4 regions of the Anaerobacillus sp. ABD4_527 genome follow, and region 4 is predicted to be linked to each of the others. Evidence: predicted binding sites of a transcription regulator. Region 4 holds the regulator's gene; each other region holds the start of a gene.

The links. The regulator LexA, encoded in region 4, represses DNA repair genes until DNA is damaged. The targets are predictions, from matches to a motif close to CGAACATATGTTCG.
Region 1: ACXAHI_RS05025 (Y-family DNA polymerase) is a predicted target of LexA. The motif match lies at 2,261-2,274, and genes of this name have one in related genera.
Region 2: addB (helicase-exonuclease AddAB subunit AddB) is a predicted target of LexA. The motif match lies at 3,809-3,822, and genes of this name have one in related genera.
Region 3: ACXAHI_RS09595 (YhjD family protein) is a predicted target of LexA. The motif match lies at 3,728-3,741, and genes of this name have one in related genera.

The regions. Positions count from the first base shown of each region.
Region 1 is NZ_JBSWXZ010000001.1:947,478-953,396, forward strand. It holds gene ACXAHI_RS05015 (alpha/beta fold hydrolase) at 1-497, opposite strand, end outside; gene ACXAHI_RS05020 (YolD-like family protein) at 587-919, opposite strand; gene ACXAHI_RS05025 (Y-family DNA polymerase) at 935-2,146, opposite strand; gene ACXAHI_RS05030 (SDR family NAD(P)-dependent oxidoreductase) at 2,421-3,224, shown strand; gene ACXAHI_RS05035 (SDR family NAD(P)-dependent oxidoreductase) at 3,521-4,312, opposite strand; gene ACXAHI_RS05040 (MBL fold metallo-hydrolase) at 4,329-5,297, opposite strand; gene proC (pyrroline-5-carboxylate reductase) at 5,702-5,919, shown strand, end outside.
Region 2 is NZ_JBSWXZ010000001.1:8,387-14,305, forward strand. It holds gene ACXAHI_RS00050 (hypothetical protein) at 1-321, shown strand, start outside; gene ACXAHI_RS00055 (pyridoxamine 5'-phosphate oxidase family protein) at 533-988, shown strand; gene ACXAHI_RS00060 (TVP38/TMEM64 family protein) at 1,110-1,724, shown strand; gene ACXAHI_RS00065 (manganese catalase family protein) at 2,327-2,896, opposite strand; gene ACXAHI_RS00070 (spore coat protein CotJB) at 2,917-3,183, opposite strand; gene ACXAHI_RS00075 (spore coat associated protein CotJA) at 3,186-3,395, opposite strand; gene ACXAHI_RS00080 (hypothetical protein) at 3,510-3,707, opposite strand; gene addB (helicase-exonuclease AddAB subunit AddB) at 3,897-5,919, shown strand, end outside.
Region 3 is NZ_JBSWXZ010000001.1:1,836,111-1,842,029, forward strand. It holds gene ACXAHI_RS09565 (atypical membrane-integrating protein (Mistic protein)) at 5-316, opposite strand; gene ACXAHI_RS09570 (hypothetical protein) at 621-884, shown strand; gene ACXAHI_RS09575 (protease inhibitor I9 family protein) at 1,460-1,651, opposite strand; gene ACXAHI_RS09580 (S8 family serine peptidase) at 1,626-2,639, opposite strand; gene ACXAHI_RS09585 (hypothetical protein) at 2,961-3,347, opposite strand; tRNA gene ACXAHI_RS09590 (tRNA-Arg) at 3,543-3,621, shown strand; gene ACXAHI_RS09595 (YhjD family protein) at 3,759-4,145, shown strand; gene clpP (ATP-dependent Clp endopeptidase proteolytic subunit ClpP) at 4,311-4,895, shown strand; gene ACXAHI_RS09605 (HPr family phosphocarrier protein) at 5,247-5,504, opposite strand; gene whiA (DNA-binding protein WhiA) at 5,707-5,919, opposite strand, start outside.
Region 4 is NZ_JBSWXZ010000001.1:409,679-415,597, forward strand. It holds gene ACXAHI_RS02085 (acyl-CoA dehydrogenase family protein) at 1-43, shown strand, start outside; gene ACXAHI_RS02090 (2'-5' RNA ligase family protein) at 78-620, shown strand; gene ACXAHI_RS02095 (hypothetical protein) at 877-1,107, shown strand; gene ACXAHI_RS02100 (sporulation protein) at 1,178-1,936, opposite strand; gene lexA (transcriptional repressor LexA) at 2,042-2,662, opposite strand; gene yneA (cell division suppressor protein YneA) at 2,816-3,139, shown strand; gene ACXAHI_RS02115 (YneB family resolvase-like protein) at 3,139-3,789, shown strand; gene ACXAHI_RS02120 (DUF896 domain-containing protein) at 3,857-4,093, shown strand; gene ACXAHI_RS02125 (HesB/YadR/YfhF family protein) at 4,212-4,496, shown strand; gene sirA (sporulation inhibitor of replication protein SirA) at 4,647-5,090, shown strand; gene ACXAHI_RS02135 (YneF family protein) at 5,182-5,406, shown strand; gene ACXAHI_RS02140 (M15 family metallopeptidase) at 5,520-5,919, shown strand, end outside.

The sequences.
Region 1 (5,919 bases), 540 kb from region 4:
TTTGCTCCTTTTCGCGAAAGCCAGCGCTTTAAATACACTGAGAAAAAGGGCAAATAAGAAGAGTACACTAAACTCTGTCTCGCTTTTTCAAGGTAGCCTGAACTACAGAGCAAAATATTTTTCTTAACTAGGTCTTCATCGATACTTGCTGCTCTTAATGCCACTTGCCCTCCCATGGAATGACCAATCATAACGGTCTCGTCAACACTTAGCCGCTCGAGTAGTTCGATCACGACTTCCGCAAAGTTTTGATAAGAGTGAACAAACCGACTCGATTTTTCACTTCTTCCAAACGGTGGGAGATCAACGGCTACAATCGTGTAATGCTTTGAAAGCAAGGGAATCAATCTTCGATAACTAAAAGTGGAAGATAAAAACCCATGCAGTAATGTTAGCACAGGACGGTCCGACGTCACTTCGTTCTCATGATACTCATAGTGAATATCAATTCCTTTTATGTTCTCCTTATAATGTTTGAGACTCTCTACAGATAGCATCTGACAGTTCACTCCGTATACTAGTTTGTACGTATTTTACCCCTTTTCGCCGAGGAAAAACGTCTTCTGTTGTGGGGAGTGTTACCATCTTAGTCGCCTTCACCAATATGCACGAGGCTTGCAAACGAAATGTTCTGCCTCTTCTCATCTAGATCAACAATTCGTAATTCTTTATTGAGCTGGTCGATATAATGAACATATCCTGTCAACACGTTCTTCGTACCGTTCTTGAAATAATGAAATGTAAGCGGCTGGTGAAATGCCATCGCTTCACAAATGGTGTCGTTCATCTCCTCAATCTTCTGCTCATCAAGCTCAGGCTGTTCTCTTCTCCGGTCTTCCTCTTTCCATTCTCTTAACTCTTTAACATGCTCTGGTAACATCATCGATGTCCATTTAATATTTCCTCGGTCACGAATCATCTTATCAACCCCTTTCTATGCTTTGTGACCTCCGACAAGCTTACTTCGATGCAACGCTGTACCGGCTTTCGTGTAGGAAACAGCGCGAAGCAGAGAATCGGATCCGTATTTCTCCCGTATCGAGTCCATTACGTATCCAAGGTCTCGCTGCTTCGGCCGTTTCAAATTGAAAAGGTTGAGCTGCACTTCCTCGTCATCACAAATATTTGAAAGAGCGATTGAGATTTTCCGAACCGTTTGCCCTCTATAAAATTCCTGAAAAAGCTGCAAGCACACGTCATAGATTTCAAGCGTGATGGAGGTGGGGCTGTCGATGCTTCTCGACCTGTGAAAACCGCCGCCTCCCTCGTCTTTACTATAGCCGATTCCGAGGCTGATCGTACGCCCAGCTTTTCCGGCTCTTCTCGCACGCCTCGCTACTTCTTCACTCATTTCCAAAATAACGTGTTTGATTTCTTTTTGCTCATGATAATCACGAAGTAGAATCTGACTTTTACCAAAGCTGATCTGCCCCTGCATAATCGGAGCTCCAATGTCAGAGAGATCTACTCCCCATGCATGGTGATAGAGCTGATTGCCCATCACTCCGAACTTTTGTTCAAGAAGATGTAACGGGTATTTTGCGAGCTGTTCAACATTCATAATCCCCATCCGATTTAAAGTGCGCTCGAGACGCGGACCGATCCCCCACATTTTACTTAGAGGCGAAATAGACCAGAGCTTCTCAGGGATATCCTCATACGTCCATTCAGCAACGCCATACTTCTTCGCCTCTAAATCCAGACAAAGCTTCGCCATCAGCATGTTAGGACCTATACCGATCGCACATGGTAAACCGAACGTTTCACTGATTTCTTTCCTGATTTTATTAGCCGTCTCAAAGCGTCCTCCCCACAGACGCTCAGTCCCGTCGATTTGAAGAAAAGATTCGTCCACACTGTACGTATGGATACATTCTTTTGGAACATACCGATGAAATAACCTTGTGATCTCCATCGATTGTTTCAAATAGGATGACATTCTCGCATTCACGATATGAATACGGGGATCATCAGGAATTTCAAAAAGCCTGTTTCCTGTTCGGATATTAAAATCTTTTTTTAGTGCAGGCGAGGCCGCTAAAACCACACTACCCTGACGCTCCGTATCTCCCACGACAGCAAGATGACACGTTAAGGGATCGAGCCCCATCTCGACCGCAGAACAGCTCGCATAAAAACTTTTCATATCAATACACAAAATGGTTTTCTTTTGTAACGTTGAATAATCCACCTTCACCACTCCTTTCAAATAATCGAAAATAAGAACACTAGTTCTATATATCTATACCCGTATTTTACCCGAATATACGTTCGTATATCAATAAGTACTTTCTTCCAACGCACTACAGCACGAAGATAAGAAACAAATTTAGCAGAGCAATTGTGGCCATGTGGTACTTTGGGGTTTCGTGTTTCATTGAAAGAGGGAATCGTTACGTAAAATATAAGGAGGAAATCATATGGGAATTTTTAGAGAGGATGCATTGAAGCATCATCATATTGTCGTAACTGGAGCTACCGGTGGAATCGGATATGTAACAGCGAAAGTAGCGGTACAAACAGGTGCAGCAGTAACGATCACAGGACGGAATGAAGAAAAGCTTTCAAAATTAAAAAAAGAATGCGAGGAACTGATGGAAGGTGCAAAAGTCACGAGTATTGTTGCTGACCTAACAAACACAGAAGACCGCTCGCACCTTATCAAGAAAGCTGCAAAGGAAAACGGACCGATCACTGGACTCGTAAATTCAGCAGGTATTGGCGGTGGGGATACGTTAGATTACTTACAGGAAGAAGATTTACGAAACGTGATGGAGCTGAACTACACTGCTACAGTGCTTCTTACGCAGCTCGTTTATAACCACATGCGTAACGAAGGTAAAAAAGGCGGAATCGTGAACCTCTCTTCTCTTTCAGGATTACGAGGTACATACGGAAACACAGCATACAGCGCATCTAAATTCGCAATAACTGGATTCACACAATCATTCGCCCACGAAGCGATCAAGCACGGCATTCGCGTTAACGCCGTATGCCCTGGATTCGTCGACACCGAAATGGGAAGAAGTGCAATAGAAGCTAAAGGAAAGCGGGAAGGTAAAAGTTACGAAGAAGAATTGCAAGCGGTAGAAGAAGGATTACCTTCTGGGCGTATCACACAGCCAGAAGAAGTAGCAAACAGCATTATCTACCTCTTATCGAGCGCATCTGAGAACATTATTGGAGAGTCACTAAAGATCTCTGGTGGTAGTGTGATGAGATAAAACAGAACAAGAGGCTGGGACAAAACCAACATACATGAAGGGAATCGCGAATGTAGAATGTTAAAGGGTAAGACTTTAGCGTAGCCAACATACGTAGACTCCTGCGGGAACAGCACGAGTCCGAAGGCCCCGCGGGGTTTTTTGCTTTCTGAGGAGACTGAGGCCGTGCCTGCGGAAAGCGAAGTATGTTGGCGAAGCGGCGGTTTCCTATCTGTAAATTACAAAAGGCCCGATCTAATTCAAATGAATTGATCGGGTCTTTCTCATGGTTATACGCTTATGCCCCAGCCTCTTGTTTATTTCTGATTAAAAAATCGGCCGCCCACTTTTTCAATTAGACCAGGGGCTGCGTGATAAATCTTCGCTCCGGCATTCATCCAGCCCGGAAGGTTCACTTCTCGCTTACCTTTTTCAATAGCTGATAAGATCTCACCCGAAACCTTCTCAGGAGTCAGCATCATTTTTTCTACGTTCTTTGTATAATTGCCACTGCTGTCAGCCACTTCAAAGAAATTGGTCTTGATCGGCCCAGGATTGACGGTCATTACGTTGATACCATAGGGCTTCATCTCTAACCTTAAGCTATTTGAAAACCCAAGGACCGCATGCTTTGTAGCGGAGTAAGCAGCTGACTTAGGTGTCGCGATTTTTCCAGCTTGTGAAGCAACATTGATCACTAGGCCTTTTTTCGCTTCTACCATGCCTGGTAAAACATTCGCGCAAAATCTCATCAATCCTATGACGTTCACATCGAACATCGTCTCGATTTCTTTCATATCCGCATCGACAAAATTGTCAAACTTACCGAAGCCAGCATTATTGATGAGTATGTCGATCGGAGGCATTTCTTTTAATAACCGAGGAAGGAGTTGATCAACTCTCTCTCCATCTCCAACATCCATCGGCCATACGGCAGGAGGATAGCCACCTTCCGATTCAATTTGCTCTTTCAACCTAAGCAACGTTTCCTCGGTTCGCGCGACGAGGATAAGTCTTGCGCCTTCTTTAGCTAAATCGAGAGCTAACTGGCGGCCTATTCCACTTGAAGCCCCGGTTATAAGTATAACTTTGTTCTTAATATTCTTCATGACTCTCTCCTAACGATTATTGATGTCTATAGAGATCGACTTCTCCACTTCTAAACTGAGTTATCATCCCTTCAGATTGTAAGTAATCTAACTGACCGATCGTCTCAGAAAGAGTAAGCCCAATCTGCTTCTTATAAATACCTGGAAACAGCTTTTGACAAACTTGAAAAGCGGTTAGCGGCTCTTGTTTTAATAACACTCCAACTTTCTTGGCTCGTTCTTCCTGCTGTCGCAGACGATCCTTGATTAACACCTCGACGTTTTCAATCGGGTCACCGTGACCTGTATAAACAAAAGACGGTGCTAATTCAAGTGTTTTGTAATAGGACTCGCGCTGTTGTAGCAGCGGCTTCGGACGATTCTGCTGTCCGTTGTACGGTGGCTCTAGTATAGGATTCGATGAGATATTCTTTATGAGGTGATCCCCTGCTATCATCGTTCCAGTCTGTTCATGGAGAAGAGAAATATGGCTTTGTGCATGACCAGGAGTTTCGATTACCTTCCACCCCTTACAGCCAGGAACCTCATCACCTTCAGTAAGATGGACATCACACGTGGCCCGATCTGTAAAGGAGAGATATTCTTTTAAATCATGGACATGATGTAAAAAACGCTCATGGACTCCCGCACTTTGATAGATGCCTCTCATAAACATCTCGTGCTCTTGTAAAAAGCTATCTTTCATTTCAAGCCAACGATCATTTTTCCAGTGACCAAGCACTTTCTTACCCATCTCTCTCATCAATCCCGCTAACCCGATATGATCAGGATGATGATGCGTTAAGATTACTTGATCAACGTCTTCCAAAGAAAACCCATGGTCCTTCAACTGTGATACAAGGACTTCTTTCGCTCGTGATGTTCTAGGACCTGTATCAACCAGTGTTACCGCATCACCCTTAATTAAAAAGCAATTCACAGGACCAACTAAAAATGGCGTCGGTACTGTGAAGGAGAGTATTTCATCTGCCATCGTCGCGTTCATCACTCCACCGCCTATCCTTGATTTCCTAACTCCATTCTACTCTTCATCCTACCTTTTGTCATTATATCAGTATAGTTAAGTCAGAAAATTATAAAAACTCATTGACAATTTTTTTAATTCGTAGCATACTATGTAAAACTAAACGACCTTTAGCTACGAACGGGAATAGTAGAAGTAAAAGCATCGTTCAGAGAGAGGAATTCAGAGGCTGAAAGATTCCTTACTACCTGCAAACTTTGAACCTACCCATGAGCTAGCTGTGGAAACACGGCCGTCCCCTACGTTATAGGGATTTTGAGGATATCTTAGATATCAAATGAAGGTGGTACCACGGATTACGCCCATTCGTCCTTTAATTATAGGATGAGTGGGCGTTTTAGATTGAAAGGAGAGGAAAGGGTATCATGAACTCGCTGCACATAGGTTTTCTCGGAGCCGGATCAATGGCTGAATCGATGATCGAAGGTATGATTGCAAAAACATTTATTTCTTCAGAGCAAATCATTCTGCTAAACCGCATCGATATCAAAAGACTTGAAGATTTACAAGTCAAATATAACGTTGAGACGACGCAGGACTATGAAAAAATCGCAACAAAGTCGGACGTTATCATTCTGGCTAT
Region 2 (5,919 bases), 400 kb from region 4:
TCGTCGCACGCTCTTGCTCTTTCTTTAGAGGCGCAAGATTCCGTTGAACATGAAGTCATTCGAAGGCTACATATGATTAATGAAAACGAGATCAGTCAGTATCCATATAAAGAAGATTTCATCACTCTTTCCGTTAAAGATCGGAATGACGATGATATCCTCATTTATGATATTGAAGAGTCAGATACAGGCTTTCTCGTAAACCTCGATATGGGGCATGCCAGATCGTTAGCTCCAGTGACAGTTAAGCTATCTTACCTTCCTAACATTGTGGATGGACAGAAAAAGATAACCGCGCCATTAAAATTGATAAAAAAATAAATTTTTAGGTTTTGTAATTTGAAAACCGGGTATAGTTAGTATCAAACCCCCTAAGTAATGATGTTTCACATTGATTTTCCCCCTTTTTGCCGTACTCTTCGGAGTGCGGCAATTTTTTTGTTAAGCTCCCCATTCTGAAGCGTTCCCATTATGAAGTATTCGTGCTAATCTTTTAGGAAAGAGTAGAGGTAGAAGTGAAAGGGTGAAGCGAATGGCAAAGAAAGATAAAGTGACCGAATTAACAGAAGACTTAGCATCGTTTCTTAATGGCGAAAAACTCGTCATGCTATCAACAATCGACTATGAAACAAGCACTCCGAATGTCTCAGCTATTTCCTGGGTGAAAGCGTCGGATAAGAAGAATATTCGTTTTTCCGTGACGAGTAACTCTAGAACGGTGGAAAATGTAAAAGGTAACAAGGGTGTCGTGTTAACCATCATCGGGTTAGAAACGGTATATTCCATTCAAGGAAACGCATCGATTTTAGAAGAGGCGATGAGTGACGTTTCATTAAAGCTTGCTAAAATCAATGTCGAAGTTGAACAGGTGATCGAGTCCATGTTCTGGGGAGCGAAAATTACGGCAGATCCACAATTTGAAAAAACATATAACAAAGATAAAGCAGAAGCGCTGGATCTTGAGGTGTATACAGCTCTAATGAAATAGCTTCCAACTTTCTATCGATCTTCATTTATGCTTTAATATAGAGTAAGAAATGCAAATTATGCTGTCACATTAAATGACACTCGCATCATGAAACGAGGTTGATTCCCATATGGAGTGGGGAATGATTATTGATTCTTTAAACGAAGAGACGATAAAAGAATGGCTTAACCAGTATGCTGCACTTGGTCCATTGCCAGGCATCCTGCTACCGATGCTCGAAGCAGTGCTTCCGATATTGCCATTGTTTCTTTTTGTAGCCGGTAATGCTGCAGCCTACGGTTTTTGGTTTGGGTCACTTCTTTCATGGTTAGGTGCATCCCTAGGTGCATTGCTCGTTTTTATTGTTGTAAGAAAACTTGCAAGACAGCGATTCATGGGTTTGATCACAAGGCATAAAAAGATCGATAAGACGCTAAGGTGGATCGAAAGACATGGATTCGGCATGGTGTTCCTCTTACTGTGCTTTCCATTCACACCATCAGCCCTCATCAACGTTGTCGCTGGCCTATCGAATATGAGTATCAGAAGTTTTGTAATAGCTGTTCTTCTTGGAAAAATGGTTATGATCGCCATCGTTTCATTCATCGGACATGACGTGTTTTCATTAATCCACCAACCACTGCAATTGGTGCTGATCGTCCTCGCCATCGGACTACTATGGGGTGCGGGAAAAATTATAGAGCTCAAGCTAAATCAGCGACCAAGAAAAACAAGAATGGAAGATCAATCAAGATAAGCCATGCCGGGAAGCGGCATGGCTTTTGTTTTGGTTTTAGGGTGGTAATCTGGCTAATAAAATGCGATTTTGGCTAATAAAATCTTAATTTGGACAATAAAATTCGATTTTAGCTAATAAATTGAGATTTTGGACAATAAAAAGTCTGTTATAAGGGTGTACTGCTTATTTCGCTGGGAGCTTTGATAGAGATATCAGCGATAATTGTAGTGATATCAGCGAAATTTTTGATATATCGGCGATAATGAAGGTTTTATCAGCGCTTTTTTAAATATATCAGCGAAACTGAGGATTTATCGGCGAACTGAGATTTACAGGCTGTGCCAGCTCCGTTTCTAAACGCTCGTCTCCGCTTTTCGCTATGTCCAGCTACGACTCGCAGAAACTACGCTATTTCACTCTTTCAACTGAACACAAAGAACGTGTTCAATTTCAAGAGTTCCAATAGCTCCGTTTCTAAACGCTCGTCTCCGCTTTTCGATGTCTAGCTGCGGTGGCCAAATACTCCGGTAGTTTCAGAAGAGCGATTGAGACAAAAAGCGTCTCATTCGCTCTTCTTCCAACTCCCTGCGTATTTAAACGGGCCACCTCCGCCTTTCATATCAATAAAACTTCTTCTTATCCCTATCTTCCTTCAAAATCTCCACAGCTTCTCTAAACCTTTGGGAGTGGACGATTTCACGTTCTCTTAGGAAGGCGAGGGAGTCGTTTAGGTCTGGGTCGTCAGAGAGGTCAATGATCCATTGGTAGGTGGCTCGGGCTTTTTCTTCTGCTGCGATGTCTTCGTAAAGGTCAGCGATTGGGTCGCCTTTTGCTGCGATGTAGCTTGCGGTCCATGGGACGCCGGCTGCGTTTGAATAGAAGAGTGCTCTGTCGTGGTTTGCGTAGTGCGCGCCAAGTCCAGCTTCTTTCATTTGATCTGGTGTCGCATCTTTCGTTAGTTTATAAACCATTGTTGCAATCATTTCGAGGTGGGCGAATTCTTCTGTACCAATATCGGTTAGAAGTCCTACGACTTTGTCTGGGATCGTATATCGCTGGTTTAAGTATCGAAGGGCAGCAGCGAGTTCACCATCTGCGCCTCCGTATTGCTCGATTAGAAACTTCGCAAGCATCGGATTACATGTGCTTACTTTTACAGGATATTGAAGCTTTTTTTCATAAACCCACAAACGCACTCATCCTTTCCAAATTAAACTTGCCACGGCCATGGGGTATCATTCCAGTTCCAAGGGTAGCTGCTGTAGCTTAATCCGTACTGAAGAAGAGGTCCGTAATCTTTCTCATACCTCTTCCTTAATTGCTTCCTCAATTTTGCAAACTCATTGAACTGCTTGATCGCATCGATGTCATTCGGATGTGTGTCGAGGTAGAGGGTTAGTTCTAACAGCACAAAGTCAGTAGCCTGAAGCTCTTCGAGTAATTCGTAATACTCCTTCGGTAGCTGTTTGTGCTTCATCGTTAGCCCTCCTTGTTCTTTTCATAAGGGTCATAGAACACTTTCCAGAGCGTTCCTGCTGCGAGTGCTTCTCTTGGCGAAAACTGTTCGAGTCCTGGAGGTTGGAAGCCCAAATAAAGGTTAGGTGGTGTGGAGTAAGACTTCACTCGAATCGGTTTACATGGGTCAAAGGGGCTTACATAAGGTTCCCAATATTTCCGGTTGGTGTACATTGTTCGCCTCCTAAGAATTCGATTGGCTACCTTACTAGATTTATGTTTTTTCCTTATAAAAGATGTTCACTCCATGAAAAAAGCACCTCCACTCGTTGGAGGTGCTTGGCTGGCTTACATGTTGTTCACAGTGTCATTCCATTTTGCTAATGCGTTTTTTAAATCGTGAAGGTCTAATTCGAACGGATAGTTGCTGTGTACGCTCGTTTTCTGTGATTCATCAAGCTTTTCGTAACTATGCACGAACTCTGTCATATCTCTCGTAATCCGGTTAAGCTCCCATTTAAATGTATCCATCTCTTTATTTTCCATGTCCAAAACTCCTTTACAAAAGTTATGCTTAGTAGTCTATACCCTTACAGTTTTCCCTGAAACCTACTGGTACGATCGCTCAATAATTGGAAACTTTAATGCGAACGTATCTTCTTATGAAGTCTATTAAATTGCAAAAAAACGTGAGATAATGGGAGGGTTAGTACACGTGTACGGGAGGAGAAACGTATGGGAGTTCAATTTATTATAGGTCGATCGGGGAGCGGAAAAACCGATCACTGTCTTACTGACATTCAGCGCGAGTTAACCGAACGTCCTCTAGGGGAGACGATGATCTACTTAGTTCCAGAACAGATGACGTTTCAGTCAGAGTATGAACTCGTACATAACCGTAATCTAAAAGGGATGATTCGTGCTCAAGTGTTCAGTTTTACACGTCTTGCATGGAAAGTCCTCCAAGAGACCGGTGGCATGGCGAGGCCACATTTAACGTCTGTCGGTACGAGTATGATGCTCAGGCATATTATTGAAGAAAATAAAGCGCAACTTAGAATCTATCAGCGCTCTTCAGACAAAACCGGCTATATCGATCAGCTGAATGATATGGTCACTGAATTTAAGCGCTACTGCCTCGAGCCAGATCATATTAAAAGCTATGCTGATGATTACTATACAACCGATGATCGAAGTCTTTTACGAGACAAGCTCTATGATCTGCATCTTGTATACGAAGCATTTCAACGAGCGATGATCGGCCATTATTTAGATTCGGAAGATTACCTTCAGCTGTTAGCTGAGAAAATCTCTGAATCACAGTATCTAGAGAATGCCGCGATTTGGGTGGATGGCTTTCATAGCTTTACGCCACAGGAGCTTCTCGTTTTAAAAGCATTAATGAAAAAAGGGGCGGACATCACGTTCACCATCACGATGGACACCGAGATGAATCCAGCTTCGGTCCATGAACTAGACCTTTTTCACGAGCCTGCGACAACCTGCCAGACGCTTCTCCAAATGGCGAATGAAGAAGGGATCGACGTGAAGGTCCCTGAGCTATTAACTCACCAAAAAAGGTACCAAAACAACGAGCTTCGGCATCTGGAAGCAAATTACGGAGAACGCCCACCTGTCCTTTATGCAGGAGAGCTTCAGCATATAAAAGTTAACCATGCGGTGAATATTCGATCAGAAGTTGAAGCTGCAGCAAGAGAGACGCTCAGGCTTGTACGAGACGAAGGCTATCGATACAGAGACATCTCTGTGATGGTCAGGGATATGTCAACGTATTATGAGCTTGTCGAAACCATTTTCACAGATCATGGAATTCCTATTTTCTCTGACCAAAAACGGACGATGCTCCATCATCCTTTGATCGAGCTCATACGTTCGAGTCTCGATATCATTCAATACCACTGGCGGTATGAAGCTGTTTTCCGCTGTGTAAAAACAGAGCTTCTATTCCCTGATGAAACGGAGAATAGCAAAGCAGATCTAAGAGATCGGATGGACGAGCTCGAAAATTATGTGATCGCAAAAGGAATTAAGGGATACCGGTGGAGGTCAGGTGAGCGGTGGAAGGCGAATATCTATCGTCAATTAGAGGATAAAGAAGCCGTAACGTCTGATGAGATCGAGCGAATGGAAGAACGATTGAACGAAACGAAGGAATGGGTTTCGAATCCTTTAGAGAAATTTGAACGAAAGATGAAGCAAGCAAAGACAGTACGGGAGAAGTGTGAGGTTCTCTACTATTTCCTTGAAAACTGTAATGCTGCTGAAAAAGTAGATCGGCTAAAAGAACACGCTGAGAAGGCGGGACAATTAACGAAGGCGAGAGAGCATGATCAAGTTTGGGATGCCGTCATCGCTCTCCTCGATGAAACGGTCGAATTGATTGGAGACCAGGAGTTATCGATCGAACAGTTTACAAAACTATTAGAAGCTGGAATCGAAAGTATGAAGTTTGCTCTCGTACCTGCTTCTCTCGACCAAGTGGTGATCGGTAGCATCGACCGCACTCGTTTTACAAATGTAAAATGTGGATTTCTGCTAGGCGTGAACGATGGAGTGTTGCCAGCAAAACTTCAGGATGATGGACTTTTAAGTGAACAAGATCGAGAAAAGCTTGAAGAACAAGGAATTCAACTTGCTCCTGGCTTGAAGCGGAGATTACTAGATGAAGAATTCCTAATCTATCACGCCCTTTCAACACCTTCAGAGAATTTATGGGTGAGCTGTCCACTTGCGGACG
Region 3 (5,919 bases), 1.4 Mb from region 4:
AGGTTCACTCTTTTTCTTTTTCTTGATGCTCTTCTCCAAGGTCCAACCAGCTTAGCATCTCTTTCACAACGTTATTTAGCTTTTTGTTCACGGTTTGATCTCCGTACACTTTTTTAGCTTTTTCAATCGTTTCTACTACTTGTGGTTCAAATTGAATGAGCGGTGTATCTTCTTCTGATTCATTGTACAATTCCACAACGTTCTCAAGTCCCTCTGTGATGCGATCGATCGCATCACTTAACGACTTACTTTCTCCGCTATTTACTTTCAAAGAAATCCCTACCTTCAGCACAGTTATAGCTCTAGTGTTTGTCACTTTCAACCAAAAAATCACCTTGCAAAAAAAAACCTTGTCACGTATAATTATCCTTGCCCTTAACGTATGCGCCCGTAGCTCAGTAGGATAGAGCGGTGGTTTCCGGTACCACGTACGAAAAGTATCAAGCAACAAACTGCGTCATACCAATGTTTCTAACGTATGTACGGACACGGTACGGAAAAATTCAACGATCACTACTACGCTAGGTTAGTGTTATGCAATACGAAGTGCTACCGCGTTAATGCACTATTACATACGATTTGATAAACCTTTCGTCAAAATATGACGGGAGGTTTTTTAAATGACGAAACGGAAACGCTCGATCGTGAAACGAAGGAATGTCGAAGCTGAACAAATCATGTATGACGACAAGCTGCCGATTTCAGCAGCTCTGGAACGAGTGATCAACATCTACTCCGCAGAAGGTTATCGCGAAAGGACAATGACGGACTATCGGAAGTACTGGAACGAATTCTTCCGCATTGTAGATAGACCGAAATATATCACGAATGTAACTACGGATGACTTCTGGAAATTAATTAATTTACTATTAAGGAAGCGCTGATTATCTCCTGTAACGGTTAACATTTGAATGAACAGAATGAGGTCGATGTTTAACCGTCTATTCGCGGAAGGATTACTTCCGGTAAACCCTGTCGCTCCTATTCGCAAACAAAGACGGACGAGCAAACGGTCGGAGCGCTAACTGACGATCAACTTTAACGATTGTTTGCCCAGATAGATAAGACGTCATTTGGTGGTTATCGAGATTACTGCCCTATGATTGATGCTCAAAATGGGGATGAGTATTAATGAAGTTATGCGCTGGAAATCGGTGATATTGACTTCGATAATGGTGTCGTTATGTTACGGGGGAGCAAAAATTAAAAACAGAAGAATCGCGCGGTTCCGTTGCCGCCAAAAGTGGCGTCTGAGTTAACGCAACTCATAAAGGAAACGCAAGAGTTTTTCGGAGCTAGCATTAAGACTGTATTCGTCAATAACTCTGGCGATTCACTCAACGATGATTTGATTCGAAAACGTATGTATAAGTACGAAAATGACGCAGGATTGAAAGGCGGATGCTGTTACTCGCCACATATAATGCAAAATAAATATGAGGTCTCATTGACCTCATATTTACTGCACTTCATAGAATTCTTCTTCTTCTACAGTTAATACTCCATTCATTTTCTTCAAAGTTTCTATTGTTTCATCAGGAATTGTGATCGAGTAAACGTTAAAAATGGATGATACTGTTTCAACATCTCCGAACTGTTTCAGATCCATTAACACACTTTTACTCTCAAGCTTCACTAACATTTCCTTCATTACTAATCCCTCCTAGTATACCTTCAATACTAATTAGCCCATTGCCCTGCTCGTTTTTAGGTAATCCAAGATCATGAGCAGTCTCATTTATAGTTTCCACTATATACTCACAGTCAAACTTCTGAGATAAAGCAGCAATTACACCACTGATAACAGGTGCAGCAAACGAAGTCCCATAGTATTGTTTTCCATCTACATTGCACATTCCAGGGGCTAGTATGTCTGGTTTGGATACTCCATCTAAGGCAGTGCTACTATATGGGGCTAGTTTTTTATTCACGTCTACCGCGCCTACTGTGTACGCATTCTTTGCGTTTCCAGGACAAGCAGTAATCCCTTTTCCCTTTTCTCCCCAGTTGCCGATTGAGGCAACAACCATGAACCCCTCTTTTCTTAACTGGTTTACAGTTTGACAAACAAGACACTTATCATCACAAGTACCTTTTTTACCAAGCGACATATTAGCAATGTAGATTTTATTAGTATAAACAAATTCCAGGGCTTTTAATATAGACTTTTTGTCAATATTGCCATTATCATCAGCAACTTTGACATTTATTATATTGGTCCACGGAGCAATGTTTTTAACAACAGCACCTACAACAGTCCCGTGTAGTTCGCCATCTATCATAGCATCGTTCGAGTTTGTAGATTTCGAACAAACTTCATGGGAATTGATGTCCACACCACTTATGGGTGTCATGCCGCTGTCGATGATAGCAACAGAAGTGTTACTGCCAGTGTATGACTGCGCCTTTAATTTATTGACTCTTATATTTGGGAATGTGCTGAAATTTTGTACTTCATACATATCATTCAAATCAACTTCATGCACGAAGTCCAATTTCTGAACTTGACTAACATGATTCATATTAACACAAACTAATGGAAAATGTTCAAAAACATAGTCTAAACGAATGTTTTCTTTTTCAAGGTCCAAAACCATTTCATCAGTAAGCCTTCTATTAAGCTTCAAAATATATTCCACTATTATTCCTCCCAACTCATCTGATGACTCTATTCAACAAGAGAGTTGGTAACTCCTTCAAATATTTTCAAAAAATATGTCAAAAAAAGCAATGCCAGTTCGATTTGTCACACAGATTCCATATAAAACACGTCTTGCTCATCCGTCGTACATAACCCGTCCTGACCGTCGACCTGCTCCGACTGTATCGACGGCAGTGGCGCGCTCACGCGAAAGCTATGCGTAAGGACGCCGAAGTCGTCCGCCATGTCGAGCATCGTTCCGTTTCGCGTATTAAATGGGGAAATTATCAAGCGGCTTCGATGGCGTTACCTCCTTCCGTTAAAATACGAATTCATGTCCGTTTCCTTGCCGCCGCGTTCTTCTACAAACCGGAACATACCTTTGATGTCCGCCTGTAACGTTTACCGGCTTGTCGCCCGCAGGTTGTAGCGCGGTGATGAGGCGATCGACGTCCGTTTCGTTCATCCCTCCGCCGTTGCCTGCCGGAGTGTAGGACGAAAGCAAACGGAACAATTGTCCCTGCTGCGCCTCCGTCAAGATCATTACGTTCATCAGCGCGCGTATAACGATCTCGTTGTGCATCGGTGGAGGCGTCATAGCTTGCGACGGAAGACCTCCGGAATAAAACTTCGGACGTGCTTCAACGTCACGCGCAACTCCTCCGGCGTGGTTATAGAACATTTGGCGCAGTTGTTCGTTCTTCATATTCTGATACGAAGCCTATAAATACCGGTTGCAACGACTACCACTCTATCGTATAATTGAGCGTGTCACTGCGACGTTAATATGTCCGCAATAAACGGCTAGCACCGGGTCTTTTTCCGGTACACCGTCCCAACTGCTGAAAAGGTTAGCGTTATGTAAACGCAGTGCTGGCGAGGGTTTATCGTCGTTTAATATGCGCCCGTAGCTCAGTAGGATAGAGCGGTGGTTTCCGGTACCACGTCTGTCGGGGGTTCGAATCCCTCCGGGCGCGCCAACTACATAATTACAACCCCTTTTCATTCCGAAAAGGGTTTTTTTGCGTCTTCCCCTTTATAGAATGGGGTTCTTGACGTCTCATTCGTCTCATAGTATTGTAAAACCAAACATACGTTCTTACAGGCGGTGAAGATCATGTTCCGATTAAGTAAAGAGGAAGCAAGTGCTGTTCGGGATTATTTATTGCTTCCTTATGTTAAAAAGGTACTGGAGCTCGATGCTGCATGGGTTCATCGTTCTAAGATGAAGCTTCCACGCCCTTATTTGGAACTGATCAATCAAGCTTTCACTCTCGCTTCCACAGATTTAAAAGAAGCAAAATCAGTCCTTCATAAGCAACACATCAAAACTTCAGTTCAGGATACAAAGGAAGATATCGTCATCTATACTGTCTATTGCCGTGGATACAACCAAACGTATCGGTACACGTCCGTCCAAATTAGAAACCTTGTTGAAAGAAGAATTGCGGGTTACTTTTTAAACGATCACCGATTTAAAAAAAGACAGATTCGTTCTGTTTAAAACGGTTGTCAGCGGGGAAAATGGAGATATGTAGAACCATCCATGTGCTGGCGAAAAAATTAATAGTCAAAAAGAACAGCACTTTATTTGACCTATATTGACCTTTTCGGTATGATGAACCTACAGAACTACATATTTGAATGAATAAAAGGGAGGAATTTTATTATGGTATTAATTCCAACGGTTATCGAACAAACAAACCGCGGTGAAAGAGCATATGACATCTACTCTCGTCTTCTCAAGGACCGCATTATCATGCTTGGAACTGCAATCGACGACAACGTATCGAACGCAGTTGTAGCTCAGCTTCTTTTCCTAGCTGCAGAAGATCCAGATAAAGATATCTCTCTTTATATTAATAGTCCAGGTGGATCAATCACAGCTGGAATGGCAATCTATGATACAATGCAGTTCATTAAACCGAAAGTATCTACAATCTGTATCGGAATGGCTGCTTCAATGGGAGCGTTCCTACTAGCGGCTGGTGAGCCTGGTAAACGTTATGCACTTCCAAATAGTGAAGTCATGATTCACCAACCACTCGGTGGTACACAAGGTCAGGCTTCTGATATCGAAATTCATGCGAAGCGTATCATTCAAATGCGCGAAAAGCTCAACAAAATTCTTGCAGAGCGTACTGGTCAGCCTCTCGATACGATCGAACGCGATACGGATCGTGACCGTTTCATGGAAGCTCTTGAAGCAAAAGAATACGGCTTGATCGACGAAGTTATGGAGAAAAAAGCATAAATAAAAAAAGGTTGCCGTGATGGCAACCTTTTTGATTGTAGAGAAAGTCTCGATGTTACGATGAATTCCATTTTCAATAAACGTTGATTGGTAAATGGAACAGAAGTCCCATGTTCGTCTGTTAAACCATTGAGACGGAGTGTTTTTTTGGATTTATTCTCTTCAAAGTAGGAGAGACGATCGCGGACTCCTGCGGTAGAACGGGCGGCCGAGACCGGGGTGTGGGTTTCACCTCGGGCTTGGACGTTCGTCCGCGGAAAGCGTGCAATCGACTACGGCGTTGGGAGAACCGAATATGTACATAGGTTTCCCGACAAGCTGAAAGGTTGCCCTGATGGCAACCTTTTTTCTTTAGTCTTCTTTTTGAATGAAGTCCACAAGAGATGAAACAGCATCTTCTTCGTCGTTTCCATCTACTGTTAAGACAACAGAAGAGCCAGAGCCCACCGCAAGGCTCATGATTCCCATGATACTCTTCGCATTTACCTTTTTACCGTCTTTTTCTAGAAAAATATCTGAATTAAATCGATTTGCCTCTTGAACAAAAAGTGCTGCAGGTCTTGCTTGTAATCCTGTATCCAACGTTACGACTACTTCTTTTTGAACCACTTTTCCATTCCTCCTTTATTTATAAGAAAGCGCTATCTTTATTGATGAAAAAAATAAGTATATGTGTTTGTTATAGATTTGCTACGTACTTACCAACAGCATTCCATTTATTAAGACTTCTAAACGTCCCAACGCTATGTTCTCAAGGCCTAGAATAGTAGAAAATCAAGCCCGCACTACTTGCGCAGGCTCTTATTTCTGCTTATGTTATTGGCTTTCCTGCACGGAGCTTTTCAGCTAACTGATCGATCTTTCGAAGCCTGTGGTTGATTCCCGACTTACTGATCGCACCACCAGTCAACATCTCTCCAAGTTCCTTAAGGGTAACATCCTGATGCTTCACTCGAAGTTCAGCAATTTCTCTCAATTTATCAGGTAGGATATCTAACCCAACTTCATTTTGTATAAAGCGAAT
Region 4 (5,919 bases):
TTATGAGTTGATTATCGAACATAAAGAAAGCGTGAAGACTTAGTGAACGATAAACGTTGTTAAAGGTGGCTAATTTCATGTTTTGGGTTGTAGCGTTATTTGATAAAAAAACAGAACAAGAAATCAAAGCGATATGGGAAGAGTTAAAGCAAAACTCCATTTCTTTTTACTCAGAAGAAGTGAAAGACGCGAGGCCTCATCTCACATTGGGACATTATTATGAATTAGATAAAGAGGCATTCATTGAAGGAATGAAAACATTTTATGAAACAAAAGGTTGCTTCGAAATTACATTCAATACGATTGGATCCTTTTTAAATTATCAAACCCTATTTCTATCACCTACACATACAAAAAAACTATTAGAATTGCATTCAAATCACCATGATTTTTTTAGTGAGTTTAGTACGAATGCCAATCCATACTATGAACCTGATCAATGGATACCGCATTGTACGTTGGCAAATAACTTATCATCCGATAAACTCTCTGAAGCATTTAACTATTGTATGAAACGAATTCAAACGATTGAAGGAAGAGTTGAAGAAATTGCACTTATTGAATTGGTAGATGATGAAGGCTTTGATGCTCCTATAATCTATAGACAGCCTTTAAAATAATAGGGGGTTATCTGATTTGAAAGAAAAACAACTACTAGACGCAGTTGTTTTTCTATTTAAGCAAATGAATTGAATATGTACTTTATTCCCTCCCATAAAGCTATGCTTGTGATTACGACTAGGATCAATTTAAAGGTATCTTTCATTACGCACCTCCAAGGGTTTGTAACTGTAGTACGTAATAACTATAAAAAAAGTTTCAGTTCTAGATTTTAGAAAAAGAGTAAGAATCATAATGTGAAGGCGGTAGAAGAGAATGATATGGGTTATGACTCAAAATCTTGAGAGCTTCGTGAATGTGAAAGAAATAACTGTAAAGAATAACATGATCGAAGGGGTCATAGAGAGAAGATTCTTCATCGAATGGAAAAAGACGTTAGGAACGTTTGAATCGAACGAGAGAGCATTGGAAGTGCTTAAGGAATTGTATAACGGAATCGATGAAACAGTAGGAAATATCACAAAGGTAGTAATACCATTAAAATAACGTGAACTTTCCGTAATCAAAAAAGCTGTCTCGATAAACAACCGAGACAGCTTTTTGTGAATCTATAATATTACTTTTTATATTGATCAATTTTCAGCTGTAATTTCCTTGCGATAACGTCAGATGAATCGTTCAGTTCTTGGTTCGTTAAAGTCACTTTTGCGATGCTTTCGTCCATTTCCAAAGCTTCTGCGAACAATCCTCCGAGTCCGCGAGCGCGGCGATCGACTTCAAGCATGACATCTAAATGGTTATCGTGTAAAAAGAAGATCGCTTCGAGTTCATCTAAGTAAGCGCGATATTCCCCGCTAGGCGTAAATTCAAACTCTTGAACATAGCCGTAGCGAGACTGCTCCATTTCCACCTTTTTCACATGGAAGCCCAGGTAGCTTTCTAATGCTTCGATTACTTTTTTTACATGTGGATGTGGAGAAACTTGAATTAGGTCTCTATCTTTTGGATCAAGCGCCATCGGGATGTCTAGCCCTGTCTCAAACCATACTGGAAGCCTTCCGAGTGAAGCTGGCGTGTCGTATGGAAGTTGAATGGAAAACGGGATTTCTTTCGTTTCACCTTCTGAGATCTTCTCCTGATCAGCAACCTTATATTTCTTTAGCGCTACTTTTTCTCTTACTTTTTTATCATCCACTTCACGGATAGCTTCTGTCATAAGGAAGATATGAATCGCATCGATCGATTGCTCGATTTCACCACCCTTTATGACAACTTTACCATTAACGGTTTCCCCCGGAACGAAATAATCCTTCTCTAACTGCGTATCAACCTTTGCAGCACCTACTCCGACACTTGCTAGAAACTTCTTAAGCATGTTTTTCCACCTTTCCTAATTAGCTGTTTCCTGATTATACGATAAGAGATAAAGAAAGGATTCATGTTTTTTAGAATAAAAAAATAAGAAGCGCAATTTGCGCTTCTAGTGGATTGAACGAAATACACCGATGACTTTACCTAGAATGGAAACTGAATCAAGGATGATTGGCTCCATCGATGAATTCTCTGGTTGTAGGCGGAAGTAGTTGCTTTCTTTAAAGAAACGCTTAACCGTAGCTTCGCTATCTTCCGTCATCGCGACAACAATATCTCCATTGTTCGCAGTTGGCTGTTGTTTCACAATTACCATGTCACCGTTATAAATGCCAGCTTCGATCATACTGTCACCTTCGATGATTAGCATGAACGTGTGCTCGTCATCTTGTACAAAGTGTTCTGGTAGAGGAAAATACTCTTCAACATTTTCGATCGCCGTTATCGGTTGGCCGGCAGTTACTTTACCAATGACCGGAATGTTCACCGTTTCTGGACGAGGAATATCGATCGTTTCATCTAGTCCGAGTACTTCGATTGCTCTTGGTTTCGTTGGGTCGCGTCGGATGTAACCTTTCTTCTCAAGTCTTGCAAGGTGTCCGTGGACAGTTGAGCTTGAAGCGAGTCCTACAGCTTCACCAATTTCTCTAACGGAGGGTGGATAACCCTTTTGTTTCACTTCGACTTTAATAAAGTCCAGAATATCCTGCTGACGGTTTGATAGTTTCATATCTCTGGCACCTCGTTCCAATCTATCTATTTGTTAGTAGTATACCAGAATTTTTGTTCGCATACAAACATAAGTTCGAAAATTCAGTTGACACGAACAGAGGTTCTGTTTATACTAAAACCAGAACAAATATTCGTATTCGGGGTGATTGGGATGAGAAAACAAGCTAGAGGCTTGTCTGGAGTTGATTTTCTTGTCATTATATCTTTTGTGGCCGTATTAATATTCGTGTTTGTATCATTGAGAGCTGCAGCTGCTGAAGGGTATGATCGTTATACTGAAATTGAATTAGAGCGGGGAGATACTGTTCTTGAAATCGCAGAAGAATATCGTGACGCACATGAGCTGTCTGACCGTAATTTTATCAGCTGGGTGGAAGAAGCGAACAAAATAGATGCAGATCGAATAGTAGCAGGAGATACACTTATCATTCCTGTTGAGGCAAATGCAACAGCGCTGGGGGTAAAGGAAAAGTAATGAATGCAATCATATACTGTCGGGTAAGTACAAAGAAAGAAACACAGGAATCATCACTTGCCAGGCAAAAAGAAGAGCTGCAAAGATTTGCAGCTCAATCTGGTTTTACAGTACATAAAGTGATCGAGGAAAAGCACAGTGGATATGACATTGATCGAAATGGCATCTTAGAAGTGTTAGATTTGTTGAAAGAAGGCTCAGCAGACGTTCTTCTTATTCAAGATGAAACAAGATTAGGAAGAGGAAATGCTAAGATCGCCTTGCTTCATGCAGTCCATAAGTATGGCGGAACGATTTATACAGTAAACCAGAACGGTGAGCTACAGCTATCTGAAGCTGATTCGATGGTCCTTGAAATCGTAAGTATCGTTGAGGAGTTTCAGAGGAAACTACATAACCTTAAAATAAAGCGAGGAATGGAGAAAGCGGTACGAGAGGGGTATAAGCCTCAGCGGAATTTAAGTGACCGACGTCACGGGGGAAGGGAACGAAAGATTGTTCCCATCGAAGAAATAGTGAATTTACGTGATAGAGGGTTAACGTTCCACGAGATTGCCGCTACGTTAAAAGGGTTTGGTTATGAAGCATCAAAAGCAACGGTTCATAGGCGCTATAAGGAGCATGTTGACGAATTGGAGAAGAAGCTATAAACTTGCCTGTGGCAACGACTTACGTTAGGATAAAAGTAATTAGATGTTATAAAGGAGTTATTTCTGTATGTTATCACAGGATAAAATAAAGCGAATTAATGAGCTCTCTAGAAAATCAAAAGAGTCTCAACTAACAGATCAAGAGAAAAAAGAACAAAAAGATCTTCGTCAAGAATATCTTCAAAGTCTTCGTTCTTCCTTTGAAAACCAACTTCATTCGATTAAGGTAGTTGATGAGACGGGCGATGACGTTACACCTGACAAATTAAAAGAGAGTAAGAAAAATAGAGGTCCGATTCAGTAAAAATAGCCTAATTTTGCATTTCGCAAAATTAGGCTATTTTTTTGGTTGCAATTTTTAGAAAATTCGTTATACTGTACTATAACAAGGTGTTATACTACAAAGAGAGAGGATGGATAGGATGTTTGTTGTAACGGATTCAGCGGCTGAGTTTTACAAGAATGAAATGGAGCTTAATAATGGGGATTGTTTAAGACTTTTTGTAAGGTACGCTGGGAGTGGAGATAGCGGTGGGTTTTCACTAGGAGTAATGTCTGATAAGCCTGCTACAGACGATTTCAAAAAAGAAGTTGGGGGAATCACTTACTTCGTGAAGCCAGGAGATGAATGGTTCGTTGATCGAATGAAACTAGATTATGATGCGAAGTGCGGTGGCGTTCTTTGCGACCTACCGAGCATGGCATAACATAAACCTGTACTATAACATAGATGTTATAGTACAGGTTTTTTGGTTTCGACAAAACTAGTGGAAACTGAACTACAGGTATAGACAATCATCTTAATGAATTTCCTTTATACTTATGTTTATTATACAAGGTAGACAGGGGGAATCGATATGAGGCATTATGAGATGCACTTGATCAAGCAAGAAGTAGCCGTCCAATATGGTGGAAAAGAACTCCTGTTATATCAACTATTTAATGAAAGAAAACGTACGCTTCAGAAAGAAGCAAAAGAATTGCTAGACAAACAAATTGAATTTATTTCAGAGTCTATCCCTGTAATAGATGTGAATCGCTATCTTGTTTCAGAATTAGGTGGGTTTCGGAATTATGAATATCGAAATGGAGGGCATTGTTTAACGATTTTACAATCGAAAAGTGACGGCTCTCTGTTTGTAAACCAAAAGAAAATCAACGTATATTCGAACGGTACATATGAAGCAGAGACGATCTTCTTTGAGGTGCTAAGAAAGCTCACTCCTACTTTCTTTGCCATCGATCATCAATCGAATCGATATGGGTGGCTCAACCCGCTTAAAAAACAAAAGCTAGTTTAAACAAACCCTACTATTTTAGTAGACGTTATTGTATAATCAGGAAGGGTTGTAGTACACTAATGGAAGAGAAAGAATAAGGAGGAAATACAGCATGTGGTGGATGTATACGCTTGTGGGCGTTCTAGCATTAATTGCTGGGGCTGCGCTTGGCTTTTTTATTGCCCGCAAATATATGATGGATTATCTAAAGAAAAATCCCCCTATCAATGAAAATATGCTTCGTGTAATGATGATGCAAATGGGGCAAAAACCTTCTCAGAAGAAGATTAATCAGATGATGAAGGCTATGAATAGTCAAATGGATAATAACAAATAATGTACTGGCACTCTGGGAACAGAGTGCTTTTTATATGGAGAGGTTTTGGTTGACGGGCATATTCTAGATGATGATATGATAAGATAGACTATATTTTATTAGGAAGTGTTGACATGACGGTAAGAAAGCTAGTATTCGTATCAGGGCTATCGCTCGCACTTGTGGCAGGTTGTTCATCGAATGAGCAGAGTGATCAGACGATGAACGATGAAAAGTCGGAGCAGACTGAGCCTGATCAAGAAGAAAAAAATCAAGATAACAAGACCAATAGTGAAGCGAACGAAGAAAATGGTTCTTCAAATGAAGATGCGAATAAAGATGATGGTGCAAATAACGAACCTGATGAGTCACAACAAAATGCGTATCCAGCTATGGGTGAAACGGTGACTGAAGAAAATGGCAAAAAAGTCGTAACAAATCCTGATAGTATCTATGTAGTAGCAAACAAAAATAGAAATTTGCCGGCTGATTTCGTTCCGAAGAATCTTGTAGAACCTGACGTCCCTTTTTATG